3 regions of the Streptomyces sp. NPDC092952 genome follow, and region 3 is predicted to be linked to each of the others. Evidence: predicted binding sites of a transcription regulator. Region 3 holds the regulator's gene; each other region holds the start of a gene.
What was found. The regulator HrcA, encoded in region 3, represses chaperone genes, less so after heat shock. The targets are predictions, from matches to a motif close to TTNGCACTCNGNNNNNCNGAGTGCNAA.
Positions count from the first base shown of each region.

Region 1: groL (chaperonin GroEL) is a predicted target of HrcA. The motif match lies at 5,917-5,943, and genes of this name have one in related genera.
Region 2: groES (co-chaperone GroES) is a predicted target of HrcA. The motif match lies at 2,523-2,549, and genes of this name have one in related genera.

Region 1 is NZ_JBIVPT010000004.1:394,211-404,497, reverse strand. Features, by position in the region: gene otsB (trehalose-phosphatase) at 1-690, shown strand, start outside; gene ACIQGQ_RS12905 (trehalose-6-phosphate synthase) at 687-2,120, opposite strand; gene ACIQGQ_RS12900 (glucosyl-3-phosphoglycerate synthase) at 2,165-3,121, opposite strand; SAM riboswitch class I at 3,276-3,402, shown strand; gene thrC (threonine synthase) at 3,420-4,742, shown strand; gene ACIQGQ_RS12890 (ubiquitin-like small modifier protein 1) at 4,773-5,051, shown strand; gene ACIQGQ_RS12885 (cold-shock protein) at 5,524-5,730, shown strand; gene groL (chaperonin GroEL) at 6,105-7,727, shown strand; gene ACIQGQ_RS12875 (esterase/lipase family protein) at 7,848-9,089, opposite strand; gene ACIQGQ_RS12870 (MarR family winged helix-turn-helix transcriptional regulator) at 9,237-9,695, opposite strand; gene ACIQGQ_RS12865 (ABC transporter ATP-binding protein) at 10,005-10,287, shown strand, end outside.
Region 2 is NZ_JBIVPT010000001.1:534,520-544,806, reverse strand. Features, by position in the region: gene ACIQGQ_RS02390 (methyltransferase domain-containing protein) at 1-775, opposite strand, end outside; gene ACIQGQ_RS02385 (polysaccharide deacetylase family protein) at 858-1,883, shown strand; gene ACIQGQ_RS02380 (DUF6234 family protein) at 1,905-2,387, opposite strand; gene groES (co-chaperone GroES) at 2,699-3,007, shown strand; gene groL (chaperonin GroEL) at 3,100-4,725, shown strand; gene ACIQGQ_RS02365 (hydroxyacid dehydrogenase) at 4,833-5,861, opposite strand; gene ACIQGQ_RS02360 (carbohydrate ABC transporter permease) at 5,897-6,751, opposite strand; gene ACIQGQ_RS02355 (carbohydrate ABC transporter permease) at 6,748-7,641, opposite strand; gene ACIQGQ_RS02350 (ABC transporter substrate-binding protein) at 7,641-8,969, opposite strand; gene ACIQGQ_RS02345 (substrate-binding domain-containing protein) at 9,157-10,260, opposite strand.
Region 3 is NZ_JBIVPT010000002.1:250,629-260,915, reverse strand. Features, by position in the region: gene ACIQGQ_RS05190 (SpoIIE family protein phosphatase) at 1-572, shown strand, start outside; gene hemW (radical SAM family heme chaperone HemW) at 645-1,877, shown strand; gene ACIQGQ_RS05180 (DUF3097 domain-containing protein) at 1,893-2,717, opposite strand; gene ACIQGQ_RS05175 (MBL fold metallo-hydrolase) at 2,750-3,484, opposite strand; gene hrcA (heat-inducible transcriptional repressor HrcA) at 3,696-4,712, shown strand; gene dnaJ (molecular chaperone DnaJ) at 4,713-5,849, shown strand; gene ACIQGQ_RS05160 (nitronate monooxygenase) at 5,973-7,046, shown strand; gene ACIQGQ_RS05155 (16S rRNA (uracil(1498)-N(3))-methyltransferase) at 7,043-7,789, shown strand; gene ACIQGQ_RS05150 (hypothetical protein) at 7,900-8,436, shown strand; gene ACIQGQ_RS05145 (S41 family peptidase) at 8,519-10,287, shown strand, end outside.

The sequences.
Region 1 (10,287 bases), on a different contig from region 3:
CCGAAGGTGGCCTCCGTCGCCGTGATCACCGGCCGCCCGGCCGGCGTCGCGGTGCGGCACGGTGGCTTCGCCGGGGTCCCCGGCCTCGACCACCTCGTCGTCCTCGGCCACTACGGCGCCGAGCGCTGGGACGCCGTCACCGGCACCGTCCACGCCCCCGCCCCGCACCCCGGCATCGCCGCCGTCCGCGCCGAACTCCCCGGCGTCCTGGACCGCTCCGGCTCCTGGCACGGCACCTGGACCGAGGAGAAGGGCCGGGCCATCGCCGTCCACACCCGCCGTGCCACCGACCCGCAGAGCGCGTTCGAAGCCCTGCGCGGACCCCTGGGCGAGCTGGCCGCCCGGCACGGGCTGGTCGTCGAGCCCGGCCGCCTGGTCCTGGAACTGCGCCCGCCCGGCGTGGACAAGGGCGTGGCCCTCACCGCGTACCTACGGGAGACCGGCGCCCGGTCCGTGCTCTTCGCGGGCGACGACCTCGGCGACCTCGCCGCCTACGCCGCGGTGGAGAAGCTCCGCGCCGACGGCCCCGACGCCGTCCCCGGACTCCTGATCTGCAGCGGCAGCGCGGAGGTCACCGAACTGTCCGACCGCGCCGACCTGCGCCTCGACGGCCCCGAAGGCGTCGTCGCCTTCCTCGCCCGACTGGCCGAAACCATCGGAACGACCGGCAACCTCCAAGACACGCCCTAATCCCGCCGCAGCGCGTCCAACTGGTCGAGGAACCACTGCTGCGGCGGCAGCGCGACCGCCGCAGCGGCGAGGCGCTCGGTGCGCGCCGCCCGCTCGTCCTCGGCCATCGTCAGCGCCTCGTGCAGCGCCGCCGCCGTCGCCGACACGTCGTACGGATTCACCACGACCGCATCGTCGCCCAGCTCCTCGTAGGCCCCCGCCTCCCGGGACAGCACCAGCGCGCAGCCGTGGTCGGAGACGACCGGGATCTCCTTGGCCACCAGGTTCATGCCGTCGCGGATCGGGTTCACGAGCGCCACGTCCGCCAGCCGGTACGCGGCCAGCGAGCGGGCGAAGTCGTCCTCGACGTGCAGCACCACCGGCGTCCAGCCGGCCGTGCCGAACTTCATGTTGATGTCGTCGGCGACCCGTCGTACCTCGGCCGTGTAGTCCTGGTACACCAGCAGGTCCTGCCGGGAGGGGTAGGCGAAGGCGATGTGGACGACGCGTTCGCGCCACTGGGGCCGCTCGGCCAGGAGTTCCCGGTACGCGAGCAGGCCGCGCACGATGTTCTTGGACAGCTCGGTCCGGTCCACCCGCACGATCGTCCTCCGGTCCGGGCCGATCTGCTCGCGCAACGCGGCCATCCGCTCGTCCACGTCCGCCTCGTGGGCCCGGCGGCGCAGGAAGTCCCCGTCCGCGCCGAGCCCGTGGACCCCGATCCGGGTCTCCCCGGTGCCGCCCAGGATCCGGTTGCAGCAGTCGGTGAACGCGTCCGCCCAGCGCCGGGTCAGGAACGCCGCCCGGTCCGCGCCCAGGATGCCGCGCAGCAGCTGCTCGGCGATGTCGTCGGGGAGCAGCCGGAAGTAGTCGACCGGCGCCCACGGCGTGTGCGAGAAGTGGCCGATGCGCAGATCGGGGCGGAGCGCGCGGAGCATGCCCGGCACCAGCGCCAGGTGGTAGTCCTGCACCAGCACGTCGGCGCCCTGCCCGGCCTCCTCGGCGAGTGCCTCGGCGAAGGCCCGGTTGTACCGCTCGAACGACGCCCACTGGTGCCGGAACTCCCGGTCGAAGACCGGTTCCGTCGGGGTCTGGTACAGCAGGTGGTGGACGAACCAGAGCACCGAGTTCGCGATGCCGTTGTACGCGTCGGCGTACGTGACCGCGTCGATGTCGAGCATCCGCACACCCGGCTCGCCGACCCCGCGCCGGACCGCCTCCCGGTCCCCGTCGCCCAGCGCCGCGCACACCCACAGCTTGTCGTCGACGGCGCTCAGCCCGGAGACCAGCCCGCCGCCGCCCCGTCTCGCGGCGAGCGAGCCGTCGTGCTCCCGGGTGTACGAGACCGGGCCGCGGTTGGACGCGACGAGCACCCGGGCACCGCCCGGAGGACCGCCGGCCGGGGCGTCGTCGGGCCGGGCGGTGGGGCGGGAATCGCGCGCGGAGACCATGTTGCGGAATCTAGCCCGATCGCGAACCGCCCAAACGTGCGAAATCAGGCCGCGCGGCGGGCCAGATACTCCTCGATCTCGCACATCGGAGGCCGCTCCTCGGTGTCCACCGCATGGGTGCGGGGCACGAAGCCGTTCGCCCCGCGCTCGAACTGGGTGAGCGCCGGACGCACCAGGTGCCCGCGGGAGAGCCGGAGCTGGGCCGTGCGGTAGATGGCCGCGGCCATCCGGCCGAGCGCCTGACCGTCCTGGTGCCGGTGCTTGCGCACCCCCACGTCGACCTGGGCCAGCGCGTCCAGCCCCACCGTGTGCAGCGCGTCGACCAGCAGCCCGAGCTCCACCCCGTAGCCGACCGGGAACGGCAGTCGTTCGAGCAGCGAGCGGCGCACGGCGTACTCGCCCCCCAACGGCTGTACGAAACCGGCCAGCCGGGGCCAGTGCAGATTGAGCAGCGGGCGCGCCACCAGCTCGGTCACCCGGCCGCCCTGCCCCGCGGTGTCACCGAGCGGGCGGTCGTACATCGCCTTGACGAACTGCACGTCCGGATCGGTCAGCAACGGGCCGACGATGCCGGAGACGAAGTCCGCCGAGAAGTCCTTCAGGTCGGCGTCGACGAAGCACACGATGTCCCCGCCGGTCACCAGGAGCGACCGCCACAGCACCTCGCCCTTGCCGGGCACGGCCGGTATCCGGGGGAGTATCGCGTCGCGGTGCACCACCCGTGCGCCGGCCTCCCGGGCCACCCGGGCGGTGGCGTCCGTGGAACCGGAATCGATCACCACCAGCTCGTCGACCAGCCGGACCTTCTCCATCAGCTCGCGCCGGATCGTCGCGACGATCTCGCCGACCGTCGCCTCCTCGTTCAGCGCGGGCAGCACGACGCTGACGCTCCCGCGCCCCGCCTCCCCGGCCGCGGCCCGGGCGGCCAGGAGGTGGTCCAGCGGGCGGTCGGCGGCCGACCAGGAGCGCCTGGTCAGCCAATGCTCGACCTCTTCCAGCACGGTCGGTACTCCCTGTTGTGTGATCCATCTCGCGGGTCGGACGACTATCTCAACAGCCCGCGGCTTCGGTTACAGTCTTGAACAACGCGGACGACCATCGCATGCCGGGGTCCGTCCGCCGACAAATGCCCGGATCGAAGATCCGGTGCCACAGCGCTCATCCAGAGGGACTGAGGGAACGGCCCGTTGAAGTCCCGGCAACCCCCTCACCGACCGTGCGGTCCGGTGAGGAAGGTGCCAATTCCGTCTCGTGGCGAAACGCGCCGCGGGGAAGATGAGGAGAAAGGGCCTCGCCATCATGGCTGCGCAGACCGCTGCAGTAAGCACCGACGCTTCCGTCGACACCACCGAATCCGCCGCGTCCGTCGATCTCGGACCCGCTTCCGGCCTTTCCTGTCGCGAGTGCGGCGAGCGTTTCGAGCTCGGCCCCATTTTCGCCTGTGCCTCCTGTTTCGGCCCGCTCGAAGTCGCGTACGAACTGCCGACCGGTTCCCCCGAGGAGCTGAGGAAGCGCATCGAGGCCGGACCGGCGAACATCTGGCGCTACGCCCCGCTGCTGCCGGTCCCCGCCGACGTCGCCGAGAAGCCCAACCTGAACCCCGGCTGGACCAAGCTCGTCCAGGCCGACAACCTCGCCCGTGAGCTGGGCGTCGAGCCCGGCAAGCTGTTCGTCAAGGACGACTCCGGCAACCCCACGCACTCCTTCAAGGACCGCGTCGTAGCCCAGGCCATCGAGGCCGCCCGCGCCTTCGGCTTCACCACCCTGTCCTGCTCCTCCACCGGCAACCTCGCCGGTGCGGTGGGCGCCGCCGCCGCCCGCGCCGGCTTCCGCTCCTGCGTCTTCATCCCGCACGACCTGGAGCAGGGCAAGGTCGTCATGGCCGCGGTGTACGGCGGCGAGCTGGTCGGCATCGAGGGCACGTACGACGACGTCAACCGCTTCTGCTCCGAGCTGATCGGCGACCCGCTCGGCGAGGGCTGGGGCTTCGTCAACGTCAACCTGCGCCCGTACTACGGCGAGGGCTCCAAGACCCTGGCGTACGAGATCTGCGAGCAGCTCGGCTGGCGGCTCCCGGACCAGCTGGTCATCCCGATCGCCTCCGGCTCCCAGTTCACCAAGATCGACAAGGGGCTCCAGGAGCTGATCAAGCTCGGCCTGGTCGAGGACAAGCCGTACAAGCTCTTCGGCGCCCAGGCCGAGGGGTGCTCGCCGGTCTCGGTGGCGTACAAGGGCGGTCACGACGTCGTCCGGCCGCAGAAGCCGAACACGATCGCCAAGTCGCTCGCGATCGGCAACCCGGCCGACGGCCCGTACGTCCTGGACATCGCCCGCCGCACCGGCGGTGCGGTCGAGGACGTGAACGACGAGCAGGTCGTCGACGCGATCAAGCTGCTGGCCCGCACCGAGGGGATCTTCGCGGAGACGGCGGGCGGGGTGACGGTCGGCGTGACGAAGAAGCTCATCGAGGCCGGTCTGATCGATCCCTCGCTGACCACCGTCGTCCTCAACACGGGCGACGGCCTCAAGACCCTCGACGCGGTGGCCGAGACCTCACAGGCGACCGCGACGATCCGTCCCAGCCTGGAGGCGTTCCGCGCCGCCGGCCTCGCCACCAGCTGATCAACCGAGCCTCCAGGAAGGACACCACCCATGAGCGTCAAGGTCCGTATCCCCACCATCCTCCGCACCTACACCGGCGGCCAGGCCGAGGTTCCGGCCGAGGGCTCGACCCTCTCCCAGGTCATCGAGTCCCTGGAGCAGAACCACCCGGGCATCGCCGCCCGCGTCCTGGACGACCAGGGCAAGCTGCGCCGCTTCGTGAACGTGTACGTCAACGACGACGACGTCCGCTTCGAGGACGGCCTGAACACCGCGACGCCGGACGGTGCCGGCATTTCGATCATCCCGGCCGTGGCCGGCGGCTGCTGACACTCCGGTGCCCTGATGTCCTGACGCCCTGACACCGCGATGCCGTGCCGATCGGCCGCCGCTGTCGCCCGCGTTGTCGAATTGCCCTCTCCGGATTCAAACGGAGGGGGCAATTCTGCATGGTTGAGCGCGGTAGAGTAGGGGAAGTCCCCCCAGCTGCTCGCGCCAACCGCGTATGAGAATGCGCCCGGCCACGACAAGATGCAGCCAAAGTGCGTGTTCCGCTTGCGGCATAAGTCACTTTTGCCCGGCCCGAGTTGCCCGGGAATCCTCCGAATCACGCATATCCGGGTGTTCGACGCTGCCCAGAATTCTCGTCCGATTGACCTGTTGCAGAGGGCAGTTGGACAGATACATTCAGCCGCGGTCGACGCGTTCCGGCGCACACGCCCTCTACCTGTCGGAGGGGGAGTTCTGACCCGGGTCCGCGAAGTGCGGTCCTGCGCAAGGGCCAGTAATAGGGGAGTTAGGCATGGCTCAGGGCACCGTCAAGTGGTTCAACGCGGAGAAGGGGTACGGCTTCATCGCGGTCGACGGTGGTGCGGATGTTTTCGTCCACTACAGCGCGATCCAGATGGACGGATACCGCACCCTTGAAGAGGGTCAGCGAGTCGAGTTCGAGATCTCGCAGGGCCAGAAGGGGCCGCAGGCAGACATGGTCAAGCTCGCCGTCGGCTGAGTTCGAGCGGTCGGCCAACGACGCCACTCACGCACTGAGGGCCCGTACCCATGAGGTACGGGCCCTCAGTGCGCCCCGGACGCGCCCGGCGCGCGGACCCCGTCCCGCGCCCCGCCCGGCCCCCCGGCGCGCCCCGCGCACCGTCTGCTACGCGCCCGGCGCACTGTCCACATCCCGAGGGGGACGCTTGCACTCTCGGGGGTCGAGTGCTAATCATTGGCGTTAGCACTCTCCAGGTGAGAGTGACAGAACTTGGACCGGGCCGGTGAGGCCCGCAGCCCGGTGGGGCAAGGAACCACCGGGTACGCAGGCCGTCCGTCGCGGGCGCCATCCGGTCCGGAGAAATCCACCCCTGTCCGGGAGGACCACTTCACATGGCCAAGATCATCGCGTTCGACGAGGAGGCCCGGCGCGGTCTCGAGCGCGGCATGAACCAGCTCGCCGACGCCGTCAAGGTCACCCTTGGCCCCAAGGGTCGCAACGTCGTCCTTGAGAAGAAGTGGGGCGCCCCCACGATCACCAACGATGGTGTTTCCATCGCCAAGGAGATCGAGCTGGAGGACCCGTACGAGAAGATCGGTGCGGAGCTGGTCAAGGAGGTCGCCAAGAAGACGGACGACGTCGCCGGCGACGGTACGACCACCGCCACCGTTCTCGCCCAGGCGCTCGTCCGCGAGGGTCTGCGCAACGTCGCCGCGGGTGCCAACCCGATGGCGCTCAAGCGGGGCATCGAGAAGGCCGTCGAGGCCGTCTCCGCCGCCCTCCTGGAGCAGGCCAAGGACGTGGAGACCAAGGAGCAGATCGCTTCGACGGCCTCCATCTCCGCCGCCGACACCCAGATCGGCGAGCTCATTGCCGAGGCCATGGACAAGGTCGGCAAGGAAGGCGTCATCACCGTCGAGGAGTCCCAGACCTTCGGTCTGGAGCTGGAGCTCACCGAGGGTATGCGCTTCGACAAGGGCTACATCTCGGCGTACTTCGCCACCGACATGGAGCGTATGGAGGCGTCGCTCGACGACCCGTACATCCTGATCGTCAACTCGAAGATCAGCAACGTGAAGGACCTCCTTCCGCTGCTGGAGAAGGTCATGCAGTCCGGCAAGCCGCTGCTGATCATCGCCGAGGACGTCGAGGGCGAGGCCCTGTCGACCCTGGTCGTCAACAAGATCCGCGGCACCTTCAAGTCCGTCGCCGTCAAGGCCCCGGGCTTCGGCGACCGCCGCAAGGCCATGCTCGGCGACATCGCCATCCTCACCGGTGGCCAGGTCATCTCCGAGGAGGTCGGCCTCAAGCTGGAGAATGCCGGTCTCGACCTGCTCGGCCGCGCCCGCAAGGTCGTCATCACCAAGGACGAGACGACGATCGTCGACGGTGCCGGTGACAGCGACCAGGTCCAGGGTCGCGTCAACCAGATCCGCGCCGAGATCGAGAACTCCGACTCGGACTACGACCGCGAGAAGCTCCAGGAGCGCCTCGCGAAGCTGGCCGGCGGCGTGGCCGTCATCAAGGCCGGTGCCGCGACCGAGGTCGAGCTCAAGGAGCGCAAGCACCGCATCGAGGACGCGGTGCGCAACGCCAAGGCCGCCGTCGAGGAGGGCATCGTCGCCGGTGGTGGCGTGGCTCTGCTCCAGGCCTCGGCCGTCTTCGAGAAGCTGGAGCTCTCGGGTGACGAGGCGACCGGCGCCAACGCCGTGAAGCTCGCCCTGGAGGCCCCGCTCAAGCAGATCGCCGTCAACGGTGGCCTTGAGGGCGGCGTCGTCGTCGAGAAGGTGCGCAACCTGGCCGTCGGCCACGGTCTGAACGCCGCCACCGGCGAGTACGTCGACATGATCGCCGAGGGCATCCTCGACCCGGCGAAGGTCACGCGCTCCGCCCTGCAGAACGCCGCGTCCATCGCCGCGCTGTTCCTCACCACCGAGGCCGTCATCGCCGACAAGCCGGAGAAGGCCGCCGCGGCCGCTCCGGGCGGCATGCCGGGCGGTGACATGGACTTCTGATCCTGACGGATCGGCAGTTCTTTCCGCACGGCTTGTGAGCTCTGCGGGCGTTGGCCCCCGGGACCCTCTGGTCCCGGGGGCCAACGGCGTTCCGTGCCCTGTTGCGGACGACGGCTCTCGCTACGGAAGATGGCTGAGGAGCCAGGTGCAGAGCTCTCCGGTCACGAGCGCGTGCGGTTCGTTCCGGGAGGCGAGCCGGTAGGCGTCCAGCCCGCCGGTCCCGGCCGGAAGCGCGGAGATGTCCTTGTACAACTCGTCGTCCGTGTCCAGCTCGCCGATGTCCACCGCGCTGACGGACGGTACGAAGCAGTGCGACCGGATGCGCACGGCGGTCGTGAGACCGAGATCGGGGTGCAGGGCGTTGAGCCCGTCGGCGAGGATGCCGAAGCCCTCCAGCGAGCCGCCGGGGGCGCCGTCGATCGAGGGAAGCCCCGTGGTCCGTACCTCGTGAGTCTTCGCGGCCACCACCCGGAGCTTGGCCACTGGTTCGTCGGGGCCGGGCGCCTGGGTGTGGAGACGGGTGCCGACGACCGATCCGCCCGTGCCCTCCAGGGCCAGTTCGCCCGCCCGCACGTCGGTGCCGACCCCGTCGGCCGTGCCGTTGGCGACACCGATCAGCCGGGGACGGCGCGGCCACTCACCGACGGCCGCCATCTCGGCGAGGAACGTGGCGCGCGCCCCGTCCCGGTCCGGGGTGCCGTTCCACGTACCGATGTGCCGCCACAGCAGTTCCCGGGTGGCCGGGCTGTTGATCTGGTCGGAGAACCGGCCGTCGAGGTCCCTGACATAGTGCGCGAACGCCTGGAGCGCGACCGGGATCCAGGCGCCCCGGTGCGGGCTGTCGTAGGAGAAGTACAGCCCCGTCCCGTGGTCGAGGCCCTCGAATTCCATCCGGGCCAGCGCGTGCCGGGTGACCAGCCCGCCCGTGCTGAACCCGCCGACGACCAGCGGGGTGCCGCCCTGCCGTTCCACCAGGGCCCGGGTGATCGCGGCGCGCGCGGTGCGCGAGTTGTCCAGAATCGACGCACCGCGCTCGTGGTGGCCGAGCAGGATGACGTCACGGCCACGGCGGCGCAGCTCGCTGATGAGGGGATAGTCGCCGAACTCCAGGACCTGCCAGGAGGACTCCAGCTCACTGGGGCCCGTCCCGAAACCGTCGGCCAGGATCACGGGCCGTACGAGACCGGGGTTCCCCTCACCCCGGTACACCCAGGCGGTGCCGCCCGGCAGATCCCATACGGCGCTGGGCGACACCGGAAGCGAACCGGGCCGCTCGGCGTCCAGCCGGGTGCCGGGCGCCAGCGCGATGGCGGGCCTTTCGTGGAGCGCGGAGACGATCTGCTCGCGGGACGGCTCGGACATGGGTGGCGTTCCCCTTTGGGACGGTTGATATCGATGCGCGCCAAGGGGAGCACGCGCCGAAGCTCCCCAGCGGGAGATGCCCGGCCAAACCACCCCCAGGTGGGAGCCGCTTTCGGACACGTCCCACTGCCCCGCCCGCCACCCGCCTCAGTGGTGCCAGGCGGTCCCGCCCGTGTTGTGGATGAACCGCTGGAGCACCTTCAGCGTGGTCAGGTACTCCTCGTCGGAGATGCCGGCGTGCCGCTCCGCCCACAGCTCCGCCTGGAGGGCGGCGGCCTTCTCGTGCAACGCCCGGCCCTCGGCGGTGATGACGAGGAGCCCTTCGGCGTCCTCGGTGATCCAGCCCTGGGAGATGGTCCGGTCGATCTCCGCCTCCATGGCCTCCGGGCCGGTGTCGAGGTAGTTCCGCAGGAGCCGGGACACCTCGCCCCGCTCCCTGCCGCCCTCGGTTTGCGCGACCTGTGCGAGAACCCACCACTGCGGCTGGTTGGTACCGATCTCCGCGAGCGCGGCCCGGGTCCGGGAGACGACGGCGTTGTAGGCGGCCCAACTCCAGTAGCCGATAGGCTGTTTGATCAGTTCGGCGTCGTTGTGCGAGTAGTCCATGACTGCTTCCTCCACCGTTGCTCGGGTTGGTACGACGTGGTCGACAGGTTCGACATGGCGACGTGGTCGGTGAGGCCAACCGTAGAAACTCAACCGGACTTGAGGTCAAGGGTGTTCGGTGGGTTCGGGTGTGTGCGTGCGTTCCACGTGCGCCCGGAAGTCGCCCGATGCAGTGAACGTCACCGAGCGTGATGGCTTCAGCCGTGCCGTCGTGACTACTCTCTGTAGTCAATCGTTCCCGTGGGGCGGTCGGGCGGCCTCGTGCGTGTGTCCTTCGGCGGTAGCGGGTGGATGTCGACAGGGCCCGGTGTGAGTGCCTCGGGTCCGCTCTTCGAGGAGGTTCCCGTGAGCCGGGTCAGTGAGGCCGAGGTCCTGTCGGCCAGGGGTGTCGAGCTCTCGTACGGGAGCACGGTGGCGGTCAGGGGTGCTCGGATTTCTGTCGGGCGGGGGGAGGTCGTGGCCGTCACCGGGCAGAGTGGCTCGGGGAAGTCGTCCTTGTTGTACTGCCTCGCCGGGGTTCTGCCGGTCGGTCGGGGAGTCGTGCGTTTCGAGGGGCGGTCGCTGGGCGAGTTCGAGGACGCGGAACTGAGCG
Region 2 (10,287 bases), on a different contig from region 3:
CGAACCAGAGGACCGCCTCCTTCACGTCGCCGCCGTCCGAGATCCACTCGGCCTCGGCCTGCTCGGGGATCGCCTCGTGCGGGATGCCGGGGGCGATCTTCAGGGCGGCGCGGGGGGCCGCGAGGGCGGTGCCGACCGCCCAGGACAGCGGCGGCGAGTACGCCTCGGGGTCGAAGATCCGGCCCCGCCCGCCGCGCCGCGCCGGGTCCACGAAGACCGCGTCGCAGGACGAGGTGTCGACGGCGGCGACATCGGCGCACCGCACCTCGATCAGACCGTCCAGCCCCAGTGCGGCGGCGTTGGCGCGGGCCACCTCGGCGGTCAGCGGGTCGCGGTCCACGGCGAGTACGGAGATGCCCGCGCGGGCCAGCGCGATGGCGTCGCCGCCGATGCCGCAGCAGAGGTCGGCGACGCGGCGCACCCCGCCCGCCGCGAACCGCCCGGCGCGGTGGGCGGCCACCGAGGTGCGGGTCGCCTGCTCGACGCCGTTCGGCGTGAAGTACATCCGGTACGCGTCCTCGGCGCCGAACTTGGCCACCGCCCGCTGCCGGAGCCGGGCCTGTCCGAGCGCGGCCGACACCAGGGCGGCGGGGTGGGTGCGGCGCAGCCGGGTGGCGGTGGCGAGCTCCTGGGCGGGGTCGTGGTCCCGCAGCCCGGCCAGGAGCGCGGCGCCCTCGGGGGTGCGCAGGGCCCGGAAGCCGGCGAGGGGGTCGGGGGCGTCGGACGGGTCGGTGCCGGACGGGTCGTTCGGGGCGAGAGCGTTCACCCGTCCCATTGTGAGCCAGCCGGGTAGACCGGCGGTCCGGGCCGCGGTGTCGGGCCGGGAGGCCGGTCGCCGGCTGGCAGGATGCGGCGCCATGCAACTTGTACGACAAAACGAAAAAAGCACCGCAAAGCCACCCAGATCGTCCGGCTCCCCGGGCCGACGGCGCGGGCGCCCGCGCCACCCCGCCGGCGCCGTACTGGCCGCACTCCTGGTCGCGGCGGTCGGCTCGGGCTGCGCCTCCGGGTCCGGCGAGACCGGGCGGGGAAGCGGGCCCCTCGCCGGGAACCCGGGCCCGGCGGCGGGCCCGAACCCTGCGGCCGGGCTCCCGGGCGTCCCCGGACTCCGCCGCGGCCTGGCCCGCCTGCCCGGCGAGCGCTACGGGAACGCGCGGCTCGCCCCGGCCGTCCGGGCGAGGATCGCGAAGAAGTGGGGGCTCGACCGGCCGCCGCTGATCGCCCCGCTGCCGCCCCTGGTGAAGCCGCGCGTCACCACCCGCGAGGGCTTCGAGGTGACCGGCGGCGACGACACGCTGCCGCCGGTCTTCACCACCGTCCCGACCACGGACCGGGTCGTCTTCCTGACCATCGACGACGGAGCGGAGAAGGACCCCGAGCTGCTCCAGATGATGGACGAGCTGGACATCCCGTACAGCGCGTTCCTCAGCGACGACGAGGTGAAGGACAACTACGGCTACTTCGGCGAGGCCCAGCGCCTGGGCACCGTTCTCGGCAACCACACGCTCCACCACCCCTACCTCCCCGGCCTCTCCCACGACGAGCAGCGGCGCGAGATCTGCGGCCAGCAGGACCTCATGGCGGAGCGGTACGGGAAGCGGCCCCGCCTCTTCCGTCCGCCGTACGGCAACTACAACGCCGACACCCTGCGCATCGCGCGGTCCTGCGGGATCAGGGCCGTGCCGCTGTGGAACGCCGAGGCGTTCCCGGACCGCATGGAGTGGCGCGAGGACGACCAGGAGCTGCGACCGGGCGACATCATCCTCACCCACTTCCGCGGCCGGGCGGCCTGGGGCGGCAGCATGGCCGACCTGGTCCGGGCGGTCCTGAGAACCGTCACCGAGCGGGGGTACGCGGTGGCCCGGCTGGAGGACTACGTCTGACGGCCCGGCTCCGACGGGCTCTCAGCCGCCGGAGTCCAGGCACTCCCGGTTGTCCCCGCCGCTGCGGCACTGATGGCCGGAGTGCCCCGGATCCTCCACGTGCGAGGGCGCGGGGGCGGGCGGGTGCGCGCGGCCGTGCTCCCCGACACCGGTCAGCACCGCCGCCACGCACAGCACCATCCCGGCCACCAGCTGCGCACCGCCCGCCCACGGCCGGCCGCCGCGCATCAGGACGAGGGCGAACAGCAGGGCCACCGCGGCGAAGCCGCCGAGGGCGAGGACCGGGCCCCAGTCCGTCGGTGGCGGACCCGCCGGCCCCGGCGGCGCCCCCTTCTCCGGCCCCGGGGCGCCGGGACCGCCGTGCGAGAGGGCCAGCTGGAGGGCGACGACCGCGCCGATCACCCCCTCCAGGAGCAGCAGCAACAGCCCGAGCAGCGCGTCGAGGCAGCCGTTCACCGCGGCCGCCCGGCGCCGACCGTCCGGCGGGGGAAGGGATCGGGTCATGCCCCCACGGTCGTACGGAACGCTCCGGTCCGTCCGTACGTTGCCCCCATGGTGTCCGGACCGTTGTCCGGACCATGCCGCCCCCGGCGGCTCGAAGCCCCCGGCGGCTCGAAGGCGACGCCACGACCGCTCGAATTGGCACTCCGCTTGACCGAGTGCTAATCGCGGTCATAGTCTCGGTGCTGGCACTCACCACTGGAGAGTGCCAAACCACTGCGCGACTGGCAGGTCCGGCACCCGCGACGACGGATCGACCTGGTCGCCACCCAAGACTGTTACCCCGTGAGATCTCCGAAGGGGGAGACTGGATCGTGTCGACCGCCAGCTCCAAGGTTGCGATCAAGCCGCTCGAGGACCGCATTGTGGTCCAGCCGCTCGACGCCGAGCAGACCACGGCCTCCGGCCTGGTCATTCCGGACACCGCCAAGGAGAAGCCCCAGGAGGGCGTCGTCCTGGCCGTGGGTCCGGGCCGCTTCGAGAACGGCGAGCGCCTTCCGCTCGACGTCAAGACCGGCGACGTCGTGCTCTACAGCAAGTACGGCGGCACCGAGGTGAAGTACAGCGGCGAGGAGTACCTCGTCCTCTCGGCTCGCGACGTGCTCGCGATCGTCGAGAAGTAATTCACCCACGTTTTCTGTTCCGCGCCCCTGGCCCCCTGCGATAACCAGCCGGGTCGGGGGCGCGGTTCGTTCGAGAGGAAAGCTCAGCTCCCATGGCGAAGATCCTGAAGTTCGACGAGGACGCCCGTCGCGCCCTTGAGCGCGGCGTCAACAAGCTTGCCGACACGGTCAAGGTGACGATCGGCCCCAAGGGCCGCAACGTCGTCATCGACAAGAAGTTCGGTGCCCCCACCATCACCAACGACGGTGTCACCATCGCGCGCGAGGTCGAGCTCGACGACCCGTACGAGAACCTCGGTGCCCAGCTGGTGAAGGAGGTCGCCACCAAGACCAACGACATCGCGGGTGACGGCACCACCACCGCCACCGTGCTCGCCCAGGCGCTCGTCCGCGAGGGTCTGCGCAACGTCGCCGCCGGTGCCTCCCCGGCCGCCCTGAAGAAGGGCATCGACGCCGCGGTCAAGGCCGTGTCCGAGGAGCTCCTCGCGACCGCCCGCCCGATCGAGGACAAGACCGACATCGCCGCCGTGGCCGCGCTCTCCGCGCAGGACCCGCAGGTCGGCGAGCTCATCGCGGACGCGATGGACAAGGTCGGCAAGGACGGCGTCATCACCGTCGAGGAGTCCAACACCTTCGGTCTGGACCTCGACTTCACCGAGGGCATGGCCTTCGACAAGGGCTACCTGTCCCCGTACATGGTGACCGACCAGGAGCGTATGGAGGCCGTCCTCGACGACCCGTACATCCTCGTCCACCAGGGCAAGATCGGCTCGATCCAGGAGCTGCTCCCGCTGCTGGAGAAGGTCATCCAGGCCGGTGGCTCCAAGCCGCTGCTGATCATCGCCGAGGACGTCGAGGGCGAGGCGCTGTCGACCCTCGTCGTCAACAAGATCCGTGGCACCTTCAACGCCGTCGCCGTGAAGGCCCCCGGCTTCGGTGACCGCCGCAAGGCCATGCTCGGCGACATCGCCACCCTCACCGGTGCGACCGTCATCGCCGAGGAGGTCGGCCTCAAGCTCGACCAGGCCGGTCTGGACGTGCTGGGCACCGCCCGCCGCGTCACCGTCTCCAAGGACGACACCACGATCGTGGACGGCGGCGGCGAGCCCGGCGACGTCAAGGGCCGGGTCAACCAGATCAAGGCCGAGATCGAGTCCACGGACTCCGACTGGGACCGCGAGAAGCTCCAGGAGCGCCTCGCGAAGCTGGCCGGCGGCGTCTGCGTGATCCGCGTCGGTGCCGCCACCGAGGTGGAGCTCAAGGAGAAGAAGCACCGTCTGGAGGACGCCATCTCCGCGACCCGCGCCGCGGTCGAGGAGGGCATCGTCTCCGGTGGTGGCTCCGCCATCGTCCACGCCGTCAAGGTCCTGGACGGCGACCTCGGCAAGACCGGCGACGAGGCCACCGGTGTCGCGGTCGTGCGCCGCGCCGCGGTCGAGCCGCTGCGCTGGATCGCCGAGAACGCCGGCCTGGAGGGCTACGTCATCACCTCCAAGGTCGCCGAGCTGGAGAAGGGCCAGGGCTTCAACGCCGCCACCGGCGAGTACGGCGACCTGGTGAAGGCTGGCGTCATCGACCCGGTCAAGGTCACCCGCTCCGCCCTGGAGAACGCCGCGTCCATCGCGTCGCTGCTGCTCACGACCGAGACCCTGGTCGTCGAGAAGCCGGCCGAGGAAGAGGCCGAGGCCGGCCACGGCGGCCACGGTCACTCGCACTGACGCACCGCCGCCAGGCAGGCGCACAGCCGCAGAAGGCCCCCTGCCCCACCGCTTCGACGGTGGGGCAGGGGGCCTTTCGGCGTACCGGGCCTTCGGCCCCGGCGGTCTCAGGCCGAGCGGCCGAGGCTGCCGGAGTGCACCGGGTCCGCGAAGGGCAGCCCGGCCGTGAAGCGCTCCAGCTCGTCCAGCGCCTGATCGGCCATCCGGTGCAGCTCGTCGCCGAGCGAACCCGCGACATGCGGGGTCAGCAGCACGTTCGGCAGCTCGTACAACGGCGAGTCCGGGGCGGGCAGTTCGGGGTCGGTCACATCCAGCACCGCCCGCAGCCGCCCGGCCGTCAGCTCCGCCAGCAGCGCCTCCTCGTCGACCAGCGAACCCCGGGAGGTGTTGATCAGGGTGGTACCGGTCGCCATGGCGGCCAGCTGTGCCGCGCCGATCAGATGGCGGGTCTCCGGGAGCTGCGGGGCGTGCACCGAGACGACGGAGCTGCGCGCGCACAGCTCGTCCAGCGGGACGGACCGCACCCCGAGCCGCGCCGCCTCCGCGCCGTCCACGAACGGGTCGTACAGCAGGACGTCCAGGTCGAAGGGGCGCAGCAGCTCGATCACCCGGCGGCCGATGCGGGAGGCGCCGACGATGCCGACGGTGCGGCGGTAGTTCCCGGTTCCGTCGAGCTCCGCGAGCCAGTCGTGGCCGGTGCGCAGCTCGCGGTAGCGGCGCGCGGTGTGCAGGACGCGTTTTCCGGCGAAGAGGATCGCGGCGAGGGTGAACTCGGCGACGGGGAGGGCGTTGGCCCCGGCCGCCGAGGTGACGGCGATGCCTCGTTCCCAGCAGGCGTCCGTGATGTGGTGCTTCACCGATCCGGCGGCGTGCACGACGGCGCGCAGCCGGGGCGCGGCGGCCAGTACCCCGGGGGTGAGCGGGGTCGCGCCCCAGCAGGTGAGGAGCACCTCGGCCTCGGCGAGCGCGGCGGCCACCTCGGGCGTCGGCGCGGTCAGGTCGTGGGCGACGAGGTACGGGTCGGTGCGGGTGAGGGCGGCCAGCCGGGTGCGGTGCCGGTCGGTGAGGAGGCGGTCGGCGATGCCGGGCCCCATCGCGAGCAGGGCCGTCGGCCGGTTGTCAGTGGCGTGGGGCATGGTGGAACACGTACTCCTCGGGGCTCGCGACGGGGTCACTTGACGCTGCCGGCGGTCAGTCCGGCCTTCCAGTGCCGCTGGAGCGAGACGAAGGCGACGATCAGGGGGACGACGGCGAGGAGGGAGCCGGTGACGACGAGCGGGTAGAAGCTCGGCTCGCCGTGGGTGTTGGTGTTCCAGGAGTACAGGCCGAGGCTCAGCGGGAAGAGCTTGCGGTCCGAGAGCATCACCAGGGGGAGGAAGAAGTTGTTCCAGATCGCGGTGAACTGGAAGAGGAAGACCGTCACGAAGCCCGGCATGACCATGCGCAGTCCGATCGACCAGAAGACGCGCAGCTCACCGGCCCCGTCGATACGGGCGGCCTCCAGGGCCTCGTTCGGTATGTAGCCGGTGCTGAAGACCCGGGCGAGATAGACGCCGAAGGGGTTGACCAGCACGGGTATCAGCACGGACCAGTAGGTGTTGACCAGGCCGGTCTTGGAGGCCAGCAGGTACATCGGCAGGGCGAGCGCCGTGGTGGGCACCAGCACCCCCATCAGCACCAGCCCGAACAGCTTCTCCTTGCCCCGGAACTCGTACTTGTCGAAGGCGTACCCCGCGGCGACGCAGATCAGCGAGCAGACGAGCGCCCCGCCGCCCGCGTACAGGAGGCTGTTGAGGTACCAGCGGAAGTAGATGCCGTCGCCGTAGGAGGCCAGGTTCGACAGGTTCTCGCCGAGGTTGAAGCCCTCGAAGGAGAACGCGTTGCCCGCGAGCAGCCCGCCGGTGTCCTTGGTGGCGGCCGTGACCAGCCAGACGAGCGGGAAGAGCATGTAGACGACGGCGAGCAGGAGGAATCCGTTGACGGCGGTCTTCGACATCCAGCGGCCGCGGGAGGCGGGGGAGTTCATGCTTTCTTGCCCTTCCGGCCGGTGAAGCGGGTGACGACGAAGGACAGCAGCGCGGCCGTGAGCGCCAGCAGGATGGAGGCGGCCGCGGCGAGGCCGTAGTCGTTGCGCTCGAAGGCCGCGGTGTACGCGTACATGTTCGGCGTCCAGGTGGAGGAGACGGCCGAGCCGGTCCCCTTGTTGAGGATCAGCGGCTCGGTGAACAGCTGGAGCGAGCCGATGACCGTGAACAGCGCGACCATCACCAAAGAGGAGCGGATCAGCGGGACCTTGATGGAGAGCGCGGTGCGCCAGGCGCCGGCCCCGTCGACGGTGGCCGCTTCGAGCACCGAGCGGTCGATGGCCTGCAACGCGGCGTAGAAGATCACCATGTTGTAGCCGAGCCACTCCCACAGGGCGATGTTGACGATGGAGGGGAGGGCGCCGTCGGGGGAGAAGAAGTCGAAGCCGATCCCGCCGGACTCCATGGCGCTCACCACCGGGCTGAGCTGCGGGGTGTAGAGGTACACCCAGATCAGCGCGGCGATGATGCCGGGCACGGCGTGCGGCAGGAAGAGCGCGAGCTGGAAGAAGCGGCGGGCGCGGGCCAGCGTGGAGTCCAGCAGCAGGGCCAGGGCGAGGGCTCCGACCAGCAGCAGCGGAATGTAGAACAGGCAGTATCCGAGGAGTACGCCGAAACCCTCGCGGAACGCCCGGTCGCCCAGAGCCGCCGCGTAGTTGTCGAGTCCGCTGAAGACGGTCTCGGTGCCGCCGAAGCCCAGGCCGGACTGCTTCTCGGTGAACAGGCTGAGCCAGACCGCGTATCCGATCGGCACCACCATGCACACGGTGAACAGTACGAAGAAGGGCCCCAGCAGGATGGCGGCGGCTCTGGTCGTCCGGGCGCGCTTCATCAGCCTGCGTCCTCGACCTTCAGCCCGCGCTTCTTCAGCTCGTCGACCGTGGCGTCGTGCCCGGCCTTCACGGCGTCCTTGATGGTGGTGCCGCCGCTGGCGACCTTGCCGAACTGGTCCTTGATGACGGTGTTCGACGTGCCGGTCGCCGGGCCCCAGGCCCAGTTCTGGCCGATCGACGTGGCGGCGCCCTCGAACACCTGGTAGATGTCCTCGCCGCCGTAGAAACCGGCGTCGAAGGCCTTCTTGGCGACCGGGCGCAGCGACGCGGCGGCCGGGAAGGCGCTGGAGGTGCCGGACTCGATGCGGGCCTTGATGCCTTCCTCGGTGGTCGACATCCAGGTGGCGAACTCGACCGCGGCCTTAGCCTTCTTGCTCGTCTTGGTCACCGCGAAGGTGGAGCCGCCGAGCATGCCGCTGGCGGGCTGCCCGTCCCAGCTGGGCATCGGGGCGACGGCCCACTTGCCGCTCTGCTCGGGCAGCGTGCCCTTGAGGACACCGGCGCCCCAGGCGGCGCCCAGGTAGCCGACGGTGCCGCCGCTCTTGAGGGAGTTGGTCCACTCGGGGCTGAACGAGGCGTTGGAGCGGATCAGGTCGTCGTCGAGGAGGCCCTGCCAGTAGTCGGCGACCTTGTTGGTGGCCGCGTCGGCGGTGGTGATCTTCCAGGTGTCGCCCTCGGGCTTGTACCACTGGGCGCCGGCCTGCCAGGCCATCGCCTGGAAGGTGGTCGGGTCGTCGGGGAAGAAGGTGCCGATCCGGGCCTTCTTGTCGGCCTTCTTGATCTTCTCGGCGGCCTTGCGGAACTCGTCCCAGGTCTTGGGGACCTCGACGCCGTACTTCTCGAACAGGTCCTTGCGGTAGTAGAAGGACTGCGGCGAGGCGTCGAACGGGACGGCCCAGTTCTTGCCGCCGAGGGTGGTCAGCTCGACCGCCTGCGGGAGCAGCTTCTTGCGGATGCCCTCGGTGAAGTACGCGCCGATGTCCTGGAGGGCGCCCTGGCTGACGTACTCGGGGAGCTGCGGGTACTCGATGGAGACCAGGTCGGGGGCGTTGCCGGCCTTCACCGCGTTGGAGATCTTGGCGTAGCCGCCCGCGTTGCCGGACGGGATCTCCTCGTACACCACCTTGATGTTCTTGTGCGAGGCGTTGAAGGCGTCGACGACCTCCTTGGACCCCTTGGCCCAGCCCCAGAAGGTGATGCTGACGGGCTTGCCGTCGCTTCCGGCGGCTGCGTCGTCGTCCCCGCTGCCGCCGCAGGCCGTGAGAAGGGCGAGGGCGGTGGCGGTGCCGACGACGGCGAGGGACGTTCTGCTCGTACTGCGGCTCACAGCGAGGCTCCTGAACTGGCGGCAACATTGGCGTTGGCGGTGATCCTTGGACCAGCCGTGACCGAAGTCAAGAGCGAAAGATCGATTGATCGAAAAAAGATCAGACAAGTTACGTACGGATAGGGTGCGGAATACCCTGCGGAGCCGGGAATCGGCCCCCGGGTCCGCATGGGGTCCGCTCGTACGGTTACGGGTGGTTGCGCGCCCCGCAGGAGTCCCGCACCCGCAGCTGCGGCAGCAGCGTCAGATGGCGCCGGGGCGCGCCCGCGCCCTGTCCCAGCCGCTCCACCAGCAGCTCCGTCGCATGGCGGCCCACGTCGCGCTTGGGCGGCGCCACCGCCGTCAGCGGGGTGTCCGCCAGCGCGGCCACCTCGTCGTCGTAGGCGATCAGCGCCAGGTCGTCCGGGACCCGTACGCCCAGCTCGGCCAGGCGCTGCACCACCTGGATCGCGTCCACGTCGTTGTGGACCAGCGCGGCCGTCGCCACCCCGGAGAGGACCGCCTCGCGCAGTGCCCGTACGGCCTGCTCGAAGGCGTCCGGGAAGAGCTCGGACGGCACGGAGTCGATCACGGCCTGCGGGGCGCGCAGCCCGTGCACCGCCAGGGCCTCCGCGTACCCGGAGCGCACCGCGACGGCGGTCGGGGAGTCCGCGCGGGCCATCAGGAGCGGCGCCCCGTGCCCGAGCCGGACGAGATGGCGCACCGCCAGCAGCACCCCGTACGCGTGGTCCGAGCAGACCCGGTCCAGGCCGTCCAGCGGGGAGCCCGCGGCGGGCCTGCGCTCCAGCAGCACCGTCGGCGCGGGCAGCGAGGCGATCCAGTCGCCGAACGCGGCGGGGTCGCCCGGGTCCTGCCAGCCGGGCGCCACCAGCAGCCCCTCGGCGCCCGCCGAGAGCAGCCCCTCGGTGCGCGCCTGGTCCTCCTGCGGCCGGTAGTCGGAGATCCGCAGGACGAGCCGGGCGCCGGCCCGCGCGGCGGCCTCGTGGGCGCCCCGGATGACCTCGGCGAAGTAGTACGTCGAGGAGGGCGCGAGCATGCCGAGGACCGGCCCGCCGCCCGCGGGACCGGAGCCCGCGCCCGGCCCGGCCGCCGGGCCCGCGGCGTCCCGCGGCCAGGAGACCGATCCGTGCACCCGGTCCAGGAGGCCCCGGCCGGCCAGCTCCTCCACGTCCCGCCGTGCGGTGACCGGGGAGACGCCCAGAAGGGTGGCCAGGTCCGAGACCCGGGCCGAGCCCCGCTCCCGTACCAGCCCGAGCAGGCGGTCATGACGTTCGGCAGCACTTTCGCGCACGGCAGCAGTCCCCTCGCAGTTGTGGCC
Region 3 (10,287 bases):
GGCCCTGGCTGCGGCTGCTGGCCCGGGAGGGCTTCGGCGTCGGCGAGGTCCTGGACCGGCTCAACCGGCTCCTCCTCGACGACGCGATGGAGGCCGCCGAGGCCGCCGCGCTGATGGTGGCCGCCGCCGGCGGCCAGCAGACCGCGGACACCGGCCAGTCCCGCTTCCTGTCCCTGCTGTACGGCGAGCTCGTCCCGCTGCCCGGCGGCGGAGCCCGCTGCACGCTGGCCAGTGCCGGCCATCCGCTGCCGCTGCACCTGCGGCCCGACGGCGAGGTGCGCCCGGCCGCCGAACCGCAGATGCTGCTCGGGATCTTCGACGACGTCGCGTACGAGAGCCAGAGCTTCGAGCTGGCGCCCGGCGACAGCCTGCTCTGCGTCACCGACGGGGTCACCGAGCGGCGCTCCGGCACGCGGATGTTCGACGACGGGGACGGCCTGGCCCTGGCGCTGGCCGGATGTGCCGGACTGTCGGCGGACGGCATCGCTGACCGGATCAAGCGGGCGGTGCACGAATTCGCCGAGCGGCCGCCCGACGACGACCTGGCCCTGCTGGTCCTCCAGGCCGGCTGATCCCGCGCGGGGGAGAGGGGAGCGGACCGCGCGTGGCCGGGAACGCCCCGGCGGCGCGCGACAATGGGCGGTATGCCTTCCGTACTGCCCGATGGTGAACCCGTGCCCGACGACGGGGCGCTGCCCCGCCATGCCCTGGAAGGCGCCGCCGACCGGCCGCTCGGCTTCTACCTGCACGTGCCCTACTGCGCGACCCGCTGCGGCTACTGCGACTTCAACACCTACACCGCGACCGAGCTGCGCGGCTCCGGCGGCGCCCTGGCCTCCCGGGACAACTACGCCGCCCATCTGATCGGCGAGGTCCGCCAGGCCCGGAAGGTCCTCGGCGACGACCCGCGCCCGGTCCGCACGGTCTTCGTCGGCGGCGGCACCCCGACCCTGCTCGCCGCCGCCGACCTGGTCCGGATGCTGGCGGCGATCCGCGAGGAGTTCGGGCTCGCGGACGATGCCGAGATCACCACCGAGGCCAACCCCGAATCGGTCGGCCCGGCCTACCTCGCCGAGCTGCGCGAGGGCGGCTTCAACCGGATCTCCTTCGGGATGCAGAGCGCCCGGCAGCACGTCCTGAAGATCCTCGACCGCACGCACACCCCGGGGCGCCCCGAGGCCTGCGTCGCCGAGGCCCGGCAGGCGGGCTTCGAGCACATCAACCTCGACCTGATCTACGGCACCCCCGGCGAGTCCGACGACGACTGGCGGGCCTCGCTGGACGCGGCGATCGGCGCCGGACCCGACCATGTGTCGGCGTACGCCCTGATCGTCGAGGAGGGCACCCAGCTGGCCCGCCGCATCCGGCGCGGCGAGGTCCCGATGACCGACGACGACGTCCACGCCGACCGCTACCTGATCGCCGAGGAGGCGATGGCCGCGGCGGGCTACTCCTGGTACGAGGTGTCGAACTGGGCCCGCACCCCCGAGGGCCGCTGCCTGCACAACGAGCTGTACTGGCGCGGCGCCGACTGGTGGGGCGCCGGCCCCGGGGCGCACAGCCACGTCGGCGGGGTCCGCTGGTGGAACGTGAAGCACCCCGGCGCCTACGCCCAGGCCCTCGCCGAGGGGCGCTCGCCCGGCGCCGGCCGGGAGGTCCTCTCCGCCGAGGACCGGCGCGTCGAGCGGATCCTGCTGGAGCTCCGGCTCGCCGACGGCTGCCCGCTGTCGCTGCTGGCCCCGGCCGGTCTCGCCGCCGCCCGCCGCGCCCTGGCCGACGGCCTCCTGGAGCCCGCCCCGTACGAGGACGGGCGGGCGGTGCTCACCCTGCGCGGGCGGCTCCTGGCGGACGCGGTGGTGCGGGACCTGGTCGACTGAGGCCCCGCACGCCGGCTACCGCTCGACGGGCGCCGTGACGAAGTCGATCAGGTGCTCCACCGAGCCCAGCAGCGACGGCTCCAGGTCCCGGTAGGAGCGGACCGAGGAGAGGATGCGCTGCCAGGCCGCGCCGGTGTTCTCCGGCCAGCCCAGCGCCCGGCACACCCCGGTCTTCCAGTCCTGCCCGCGCGGCACCGCCGGCCACGCCGGGATGCCCACCGAGGACGGCTTCACCGCCTCCCACACGTCGATGTACGGATGCCCCACCACCAGCACGTCCGCCTGCGCCGCCCGCTCGGCGATCCGGGACTCCTTGGAGCCGGGCACCAGATGGTCGACCAGCACGCCCAGCCGGGCGTCCGGGCCGGGGGAGAAGGCGCGCACGATGCCCGGCAGGTCGTCGACGCCCTCCAGGTACTCCACGACCACGCCCTCGATCCTGAGGTCGTCGCCCCAGACCCGCTCCACCAGCTCCGCGTCGTGCCGCCCCTCCACGTAGATCCGCCCGGCCCGCGCGACCCGCGCCCGGGCCCCGGGGACCGCGACCGACCCCGAGGCCGTACGGGCCGGGCGCGCCGGGGCGGCGGCCGCCGGGCGGACGAGGGTGACCACCCTGCCCTCCAGCAGGAAGCCGCGCGGCTCCATCGGGAACACCCGGTGCTTTCCGAAGCGGTCCTCCAGGGTCACCGTCGGACCCTGGGCCGTCTTCTCGCACCGGATCACCGCACCGCAGAATCCGGTGGACACCTCCTCCACCACCAGATCGGGCTCGGCGGGGACCTCGGGAACGGGGGCGGACCTCTTCCACGGCGGGGTCAGGTCCGGCTGGTAGCTGCGCATCGCACGACGATAGGACGACCGGACCCCGGGGGTCACGACACGCCGAAACGTCCGGCCAGTCGCCCGCGCTGCTCCCGTACGAACGCCGCGTCCACCACCGCCCCGTGCCCCGGCACGTACACCGCGTCCTCGCCGCCCAGCGCCAGCAGCCGGTCCAGGGCGCCCGGCCAGCGGCCCGGATGGGCGTCCTCGCCGGCCTGGGGCTCGCCGGACTCCTCCACCAGGTCGCCGCAGAGCACGACGGCGGGCGATCCGGGGGAGCCGGGGACGACCGCCACCAGGTCGTGGCCGCTGTGCGCGGGGCCCAGTTCGGCCAGCACCACCTCGCGCCCGCCGCCCAGGCCGACCGTCCACTCGCCGCGCACCGGGTGCCCCGGCACCACCAGCGCGTCGACCGCCTCCGCCGCCTCGCGCTCCGCGACCCCGTGGCGCACCGCCGAGGCGCGCAGCTCCGCGGCCCCGTCCTTCCGCAGGAACTCCGCCAGCCCGGCCGCCCCGTACACCTGGACGCCGGAGAACGCGGCGGTGCCCAGTACGTGGTCGAAGTGCGGATGGCTGAGTGCGACATGTGTCACCCTCCGGCCCAGCAGCGACTCGGCCTGGGCCCGCACCTCGGCCCCCTCGCGGAGCGTCGAGCCGGTGTCGAAGAGCAGCGCGCCGTCCGCCCCGACGACCAGCGCGACCGTCGCATCCCATCCGGGAAGGCGCCGTCGGCCCACTCCGTGGCCGATCCGTTCCCACCCGAACTCTTCCCAAGAAGCGTCCATACCGCGACGCTATCGGCAAAACACCCGAGGGGTCTCGTGACGGGCTGGCCGGTCGCCCTTGCTAGGCCCCCACTCGGCCGCCGTACACTGGCGGGGGATTGCTGGCACTCGGGGTGACAGAGTGCCAGGCGAATTCCTGGACAGGGACACTGGACAGGGACACGGGAACGGCCCGGGAACCACCGAGGAAAGACAGCTGGAGGTGTGCGCGATGCTCAGTGAACGCAGACTCGAAGTGCTCCGCGCCATCGTCCAGGACTATGTCGGTACGGAGGAGCCCGTCGGCTCCAAGGCGCTCACCGAGCGGCACAAGCTGGGGGTCTCCCCGGCGACCGTCCGCAACGACATGGCCGTGCTGGAGGACGAGGGCTTCATCGCCCAGCCCCACACCAGCGCCGGACGCATCCCGACGGACAAGGGCTACCGGCTCTTCGTCGACCGGCTCGCGGGGGTCAAGCCCCTCTCGTCGCCGGAGCGCCGCGCGATCCACAACTTCCTCGACGGAGCGGTCGACCTCGACGACGTCGTGGGCCGCACCGTGCGGCTGCTCGCGCAGCTGACCCGGCAGGTCGCCATCGTGCAGTACCCCTCGCTGACCCGGTCGACGGTGCGGCACGTGGAACTGCTGTCGCTGGCGCCCGCCCGGCTGATGCTCGTGCTCATCACGGACACCGGCCGGGTCGAACAGCGCATGATCGACTGCCCCGCCCCGTTCGGCGAGACCTCTCTCGCCGACCTGCGGGCCCGGCTCAACAGCCGGGTGGTGGGACGCCGTTTCACGGACGTCCCGCAGCTGGTGCAGGACCTGCCGGAATCCTTCGAGAGCGAGGACCGGGGCACCGTCTCCACCGTGCTCTCCACCCTGCTCGAAACCCTCGTCGAGGAGACGGAGGAGCGGCTGATGATCGGCGGCACCTCCAACCTCACGCGCTTCGGGCACGACTTCCCCGTGATGATCCGGCCGGTGCTGGAGGCTCTGGAGGAGCAGGTCGTGCTGCTGAAGCTGCTCGGCGAGGCCAAGGACTCGGGCATGACCGTACGCATCGGGCACGAGAACGCCCACGAGGGGCTCAACTCCACGTCCGTCGTCGCGGTCGGCTACGGTTCGGGCGACGAGGCAGTCGCCAAACTCGGCGTGGTCGGACCGACCCGCATGGACTACCCCGGAACGATGGGAGCGGTACGCGCAGTGGCACGTTACGTCGGACAGATCCTGGCGGAGTCGTAAGTGGCCACGGACTACTACGCCGTACTCGGCGTACGCCGCGACGCGTCCCAGGACGAGATCAAGAAGGCATTCCGTCGGCTCGCCCGCGAGCTGCACCCGGATGTCAACCCCGATCCGAAGACCCAGGAGCGGTTCAAGGAGATCAACGCCGCCTACGAGGTGCTGTCGGACCCGCAGAAGAAGCAGGTCTACGACCTCGGCGGCGACCCGCTGTCCGCCTCCGGCGGCGGTGGCGCGGGCGGCTTCGGGCAGGGCGGCTTCGGCAACTTCTCCGACATCATGGACGCGTTCTTCGGCACGTCGCAGCAGCGCGGACCCCGGTCCCGCACCCGGCGCGGCCAGGACGCGATGATCCGGCTGGAGATCGACCTCGCCGAGGCCGCGTTCGGAACGACCAAGGACATCCAGGTCGACACGGCCGTCGTCTGCACCACGTGCAGCGGCGAAGGTGCCGCGCCCGGTACCTCCGCCCAGACCTGTGACATGTGCCGCGGCCGCGGCGAGGTCTCGCAGGTCACCCGGTCCTTCCTGGGCCAGGTCATGACCTCGCGGCCCTGCCCGCAGTGCCAGGGCTTCGGCACGGTCGTGCCGACGCCGTGCCCGGAGTGCGCCGGTGACGGCCGCATCCGCTCGCGGCGCACGCTCACGGTGAAGATCCCCGCCGGTGTCGACAACGGCACCCGCATCCAGCTCGCGGGCGAGGGCGAGGTCGGCCCCGGCGGCGGCCCGGCCGGCGACCTGTACGTGGAGATCCACGAGCTGTCGCACGCGGTGTTCCAGCGCCGCGGCGACGACCTGCACTGCACGGTCACCATCCCGATGACGGCGGGCGCGCTCGGCACCAAGGTGCCGCTGGAGACGCTCGACGGACTGGAGGAGGTCGACATCCGGCCCGGCACCCAGTCCGGCCAGTCCGTCCCGCTGCACGGCCGCGGTGTCACGCATCTGCGCGGCGGCGGGCGCGGCGACCTGATCGTGCACGTCGAGGTGATGACCCCGACGAAGCTGGACCCGGAGCAGGAGCGGCTGCTGCGGGACCTGGCGAAGATGCGGGGCGAGGAGCGGCCCACCGGCCAGTTCCAGCCCGGCCAGCAGGGGCTGTTCTCCCGGCTGAAGGACGCCTTCAACGGCCGCTGACCCGCGGCATCCGGACGCCGGGCGGGCCCCTTCCACAGGGCCGCCCGGCGTCCGCGCGTACCGGGGCCGCGGCGGGTGCGTCCCGGCGGGTCCGGCCCGGCCCGGACGTGACACGATGCGGTCATGTCATCCGCATTGACCGATCTCTGCCGGTATCCGATCGTGCAGGCCCCGATGGCGGGCGGCGCGTCCTGCCCCCCGCTGGTCGCGGCCGTCTCCGGGGCGGGCGGTCTCGGCTTCCTCGCCGCCGGCTACAAGACGGCGGACGGGATGTACCAGGAGATCAAACAGGTGCGCGGGCTGACCGCCCGGCCCTTCGGCGTCAACCTCTTCCTGCCGCAGCCCGGGCTCGCCGACCCGAGCGCCGTCGAGGTCTACCGCCACCAGCTCGCGGGCGAGGCCGCCTGGTACGAGACCCCGCTCGGTGACATGGACGTCGACGGCGACGACGGCTACGAGGCCAAGCTGGCCATCCTGCTGGACGACCCGGTCCCGGTCGTCTCCTTCACCTTCGGCTGTCCCACCCGGGACACCCTGGACGCCCTCGCCGGCGTCGGCACGTACACCGTCGTGACGGTCACCACGCCCGAGGAGGCCCAGGCCGCCCAGTGGGCGGGGGCCGACGCGGTCTGCGCCCAGGGCATCGAGGCGGGCGGCCACCAGTCCACCCACCGCGACGACCCGCAGGCCGACGGCTCCGGGATCGGGCTGCTCTCGCTGGTGTCCCAGGTCCGCGAGACCGTGCAGATCCCGGTCCTCGCCAGTGGCGGGCTGATGCGCGGCGCGCAGATCGCCGCGGTCCTCGCCGCGGGCGCCGACGCGGCCCAGCTCGGCACGGCCTTCCTCGTCTGCCCCGAGTCCGGGGCGAGCCCGCTGCACAAGCAGGCGCTGACCAACCCGCTGTTCGTCCGGACCGCCCTGACCCGGGCGTTCTCCGGCCGCCCGGCCCGGGGCCTGGTCAACCGCTTCATGCGCGAGCACGGCCCGTACGCCCCCGCCGCCTATCCGCAGGTCCACCACCTGACCGCCGGGCTGCGCCGGGCGGCGGCGAAGGCCGGGGACGCGCAGGGCATGGCGCTGTGGGCCGGGCAGGGCCACCGGATGGCCCGCGAGCTGCCGGCCGGCCGGCTGGTCGGACTGCTCGCCGAGGAACTGGACGCCGCACGTACGGCATTGAGCACCGGGAGTACCAAGTGACCGCACCCGTCTTCGTCGTCGAACAGGTCCCCGACGGGCCCGGGTTCGTCCTGGAGGGCCCCGAGGGCCGGCACGCCGTGTCGGTGAAGCGGCTGCACGAGGGCGAGGCCGTCGTGCTCACCGACGGGCGGGGCCGCTGGACGGAGGGCGTCGTGGCCGCAGCCGAGGGCAAGGACCGCCTCGTCCTCGCCGAACTGGCCCCGGTCCGGGAGGAGGTGGCGCCCGCCCCGCGCATCACCGTCGTCCAGGCCCTGCCCAAGGGGGACCGGGGCGAGGTCGCCGTGGAGACCATGACCGAGACCGGCGTCGACGCGATCGTGCCCTGGCAGGCGGCCCGCTGCATCACCCAGTGGAAGGGCGACCGCGGCCTCAAGTCCCTGTCCAAATGGCGAGCTACGGCCCGGGAGGCGGGCAAGCAGTCCCGCCGGGTGCGCTTCCCCGAGGTGACCGACGCGATGACGACCAAGCAGGTCGCGGCGTTGCTGGCCGGGGCGGAGTTCGCGGCCGTGCTGCACGAGGACCGGGACCACGACAGCGAACCGCTGGCCACCGTCGAACTCCCCGAGCGGGGCGAGATCGTGCTGGTCGTCGGGCCCGAGGGCGGGGTGTCGCCGCAGGAGCTCGCGGTCTTCGCCGAGGCGGGCGCCCGGACCTGCCGGCTCGGTGCGAGCGTGCTGCGCACCTCCACCGCGGGCACGGCGGCGACGGCCCTGCTCCTGGGGCGCACCGGCCGCTGGTCGTAGTCGGATTCCGGTCGGGTGCCGCCCGATACCCGGCGTGCGCTCCGGCGCCATTTCCGGCGCGCCCGCACGCCGTCTACCGTCCGGCGGGCGATCGGTGGGAAGCTGCCCGTATGGGGACAACAAGGGCATGGATTCAGAGGCGGGGCCGACGTGTTCCGGCCGCGTCCGCACTCGTGGTCGCGGCCGTCCTGGGCGTCGCCGCCTGCGAACCCGCGGGTGGGCTGAACTCCGCCTCCATCGCCGTGACCACCGACCGGGTCGGCACCGGCGCGCTGGAGAGCAAGGGGGTGAACGTGCGGTGGCTGAACTGCTCCGCCGGGGTCGACGGCACCCGCGCCTGGGGCGCCTCGTCCGCCGCGTCCGTACCCCGCAGCGCGAACGTCGACTGCACGGGCCGGACCGGCAGCGGCGAGGACATCACGCTCACCGGCAAGGTGACCCAGGAGCTCGGCGGCCGGTGCGTACGGGGCGATCTGACCGCGAAGACGGGCGGGCGGTCCGTCTTCCGGGCCGAGGTGCTCGGCGACTGCAACGCCCCGCCGCCGACCTCCGTGATCACCCCGGCCCCGCCCGCCGCGGGCGGGAACGGATTCCGGCCCACCGTCACGGTCACCGTCACGGTGACCGAGACCCCCTGGGGAAAGTGAGTGCGAACCGGAGCCCGGCCCACCCGTCGGACTCCGGCCAACCCGGTTACGGGCGGCACGGCGGCGTCCTAGGGTGAGCGGTGTGACGCAGCTTTCCTACCTCCGGTACCCCCATGTCCACGGCGACACGGTCGCCTTCACCGCCGAGGACGACGTCTGGCTCGCTCCGCTGGACGGGGGCCGGGCCTGGCGCGTCAGCGCCGACAACCGGCCGGTCGGCCCGCCGCGGATATCGCCGGACGGGACCCGGGTCGCCTGGACGACCACCCGGGACGGGGCGCCGGAGGTCCACCTCGCCCCGGCCGACGGCGGCCCCGCCACCCGGCTCACGTACTGGGGCGACAGCCGGACCGAGGTCCACGGCTGGACGCCCGGCGGCGAGGTGCTCGTCGTCAGCGCCCAGGGGCAGCCGTCGTTCCGGCGCACCCGGGCGCACGCCGTCCCGGCCGACGGCGGCCCGGCGCGGGTCCTCCCGTACGGGCGGCTCGGCTCGCTCGCGTACGGGCCCGGCGGCCGGGCCCTGCTGCTCTCCGCCACCATGGGGCGCGAGGCCGCCTGGTGGAAGCGCTACCGGGGCGGCGCGGCGGGCAAGTTGTGGATCGAGGGGGAGGCCCCGGCCGACGGCCCGGCGCGGTTCGCCCGGCTCCACGAGGAGCTCGACGGCAACATCGAATGCCCCATGTGGGTCGGCGACCGGGTCGCCTTCCTCTCCGACCACGAGGGCACCGGCGCCGTCTACTCCTCCCTCCCCGACGGCTCCGGACTGCGCCGCCACACCGGCCTCGACGGCTTCTACGCCCGCCACGCGAGCACCGACGGCACCCGCGTCGTCTACGCCTCGGCCGGTGAGCTCTGGATCCTGGACGATCTGACGGGCAGTGAGCCCCGCCGCCCGGACATCCGGCTCGGCGGCCAGCGCACCGACCTCCAGCCGTTCCCCGTGCACGCCGAGAGCCATGTCGAGTCCTTCTCCCCGGACCGCACCGGACGCGGCAGCGCCGTCGTGACGCGCGGCGCCGTCCACTGGGTCACCCACCGCAGCGGCCCGGCCCGCGCGCTCGCCGCCGAACCCGGCGTACGCGCCCGGCTGGCCCGCACCTTCCAGGCCGAGGGCGACCCGCACGTCGTCTGGGTCACCGACGCCGAGGGCGAGGACGCGCTGGAGTGCGCCCCCGCCACCGGCACCGCCCCGGGGACCGCGCCGCACCGGCTCGCCGCCGGCCGGCTCGGCCGGGTCCACGAACTGGCCGCCGCCCCCGACGGCAGCCGGTTCGCCGTCGCCACGCACGACAGACGGGTCCTGATCGTCGAACGGGAGAGCGGCGAGGTCCACGAGGTGGACCGCAGCGAGCACGGCGACGCCTCCGGACTCGTCTTCTCGCCCGACTCCGCCTGGCTCGCCTGGTCCCACCCCGGCCCCCGCCCGCTGAGCCGGCTCAAACTCGCCCACCTCACCGACCTGTCGGTCGCCGAGGCCACCCCGCTGCGCTTCCGGGACTTCTCGCCCGCGTTCACCGCCGACGGCAAGCACCTCGCCTTCCTCTCCGAGCGCTCCTTCGACCCGGTCTACGACAGCCACGTCTTCGACCTGACGTTCCCCGCCTCCTGCCGCCCGCACCTGCTGACGCTCGCCGCCACCACTCCCTCCCCGTTCGGACCGCAGCGCCACGGCCTGCCCGTCGAGAAGGAGAAGAGCGGCGGCGAGGGCGACCAGGACAACCCGACCGCGCTGCCCATCACCCGGATCGACCTCGAAGGGCTCGCCGACCGGATCGTGCCGCTGCCCGTCGCGGCCGCCGGGTACTCCACGCTCCGCGCCGCGAAGGACGGGCTGCTCTGGCTGAGCCATCC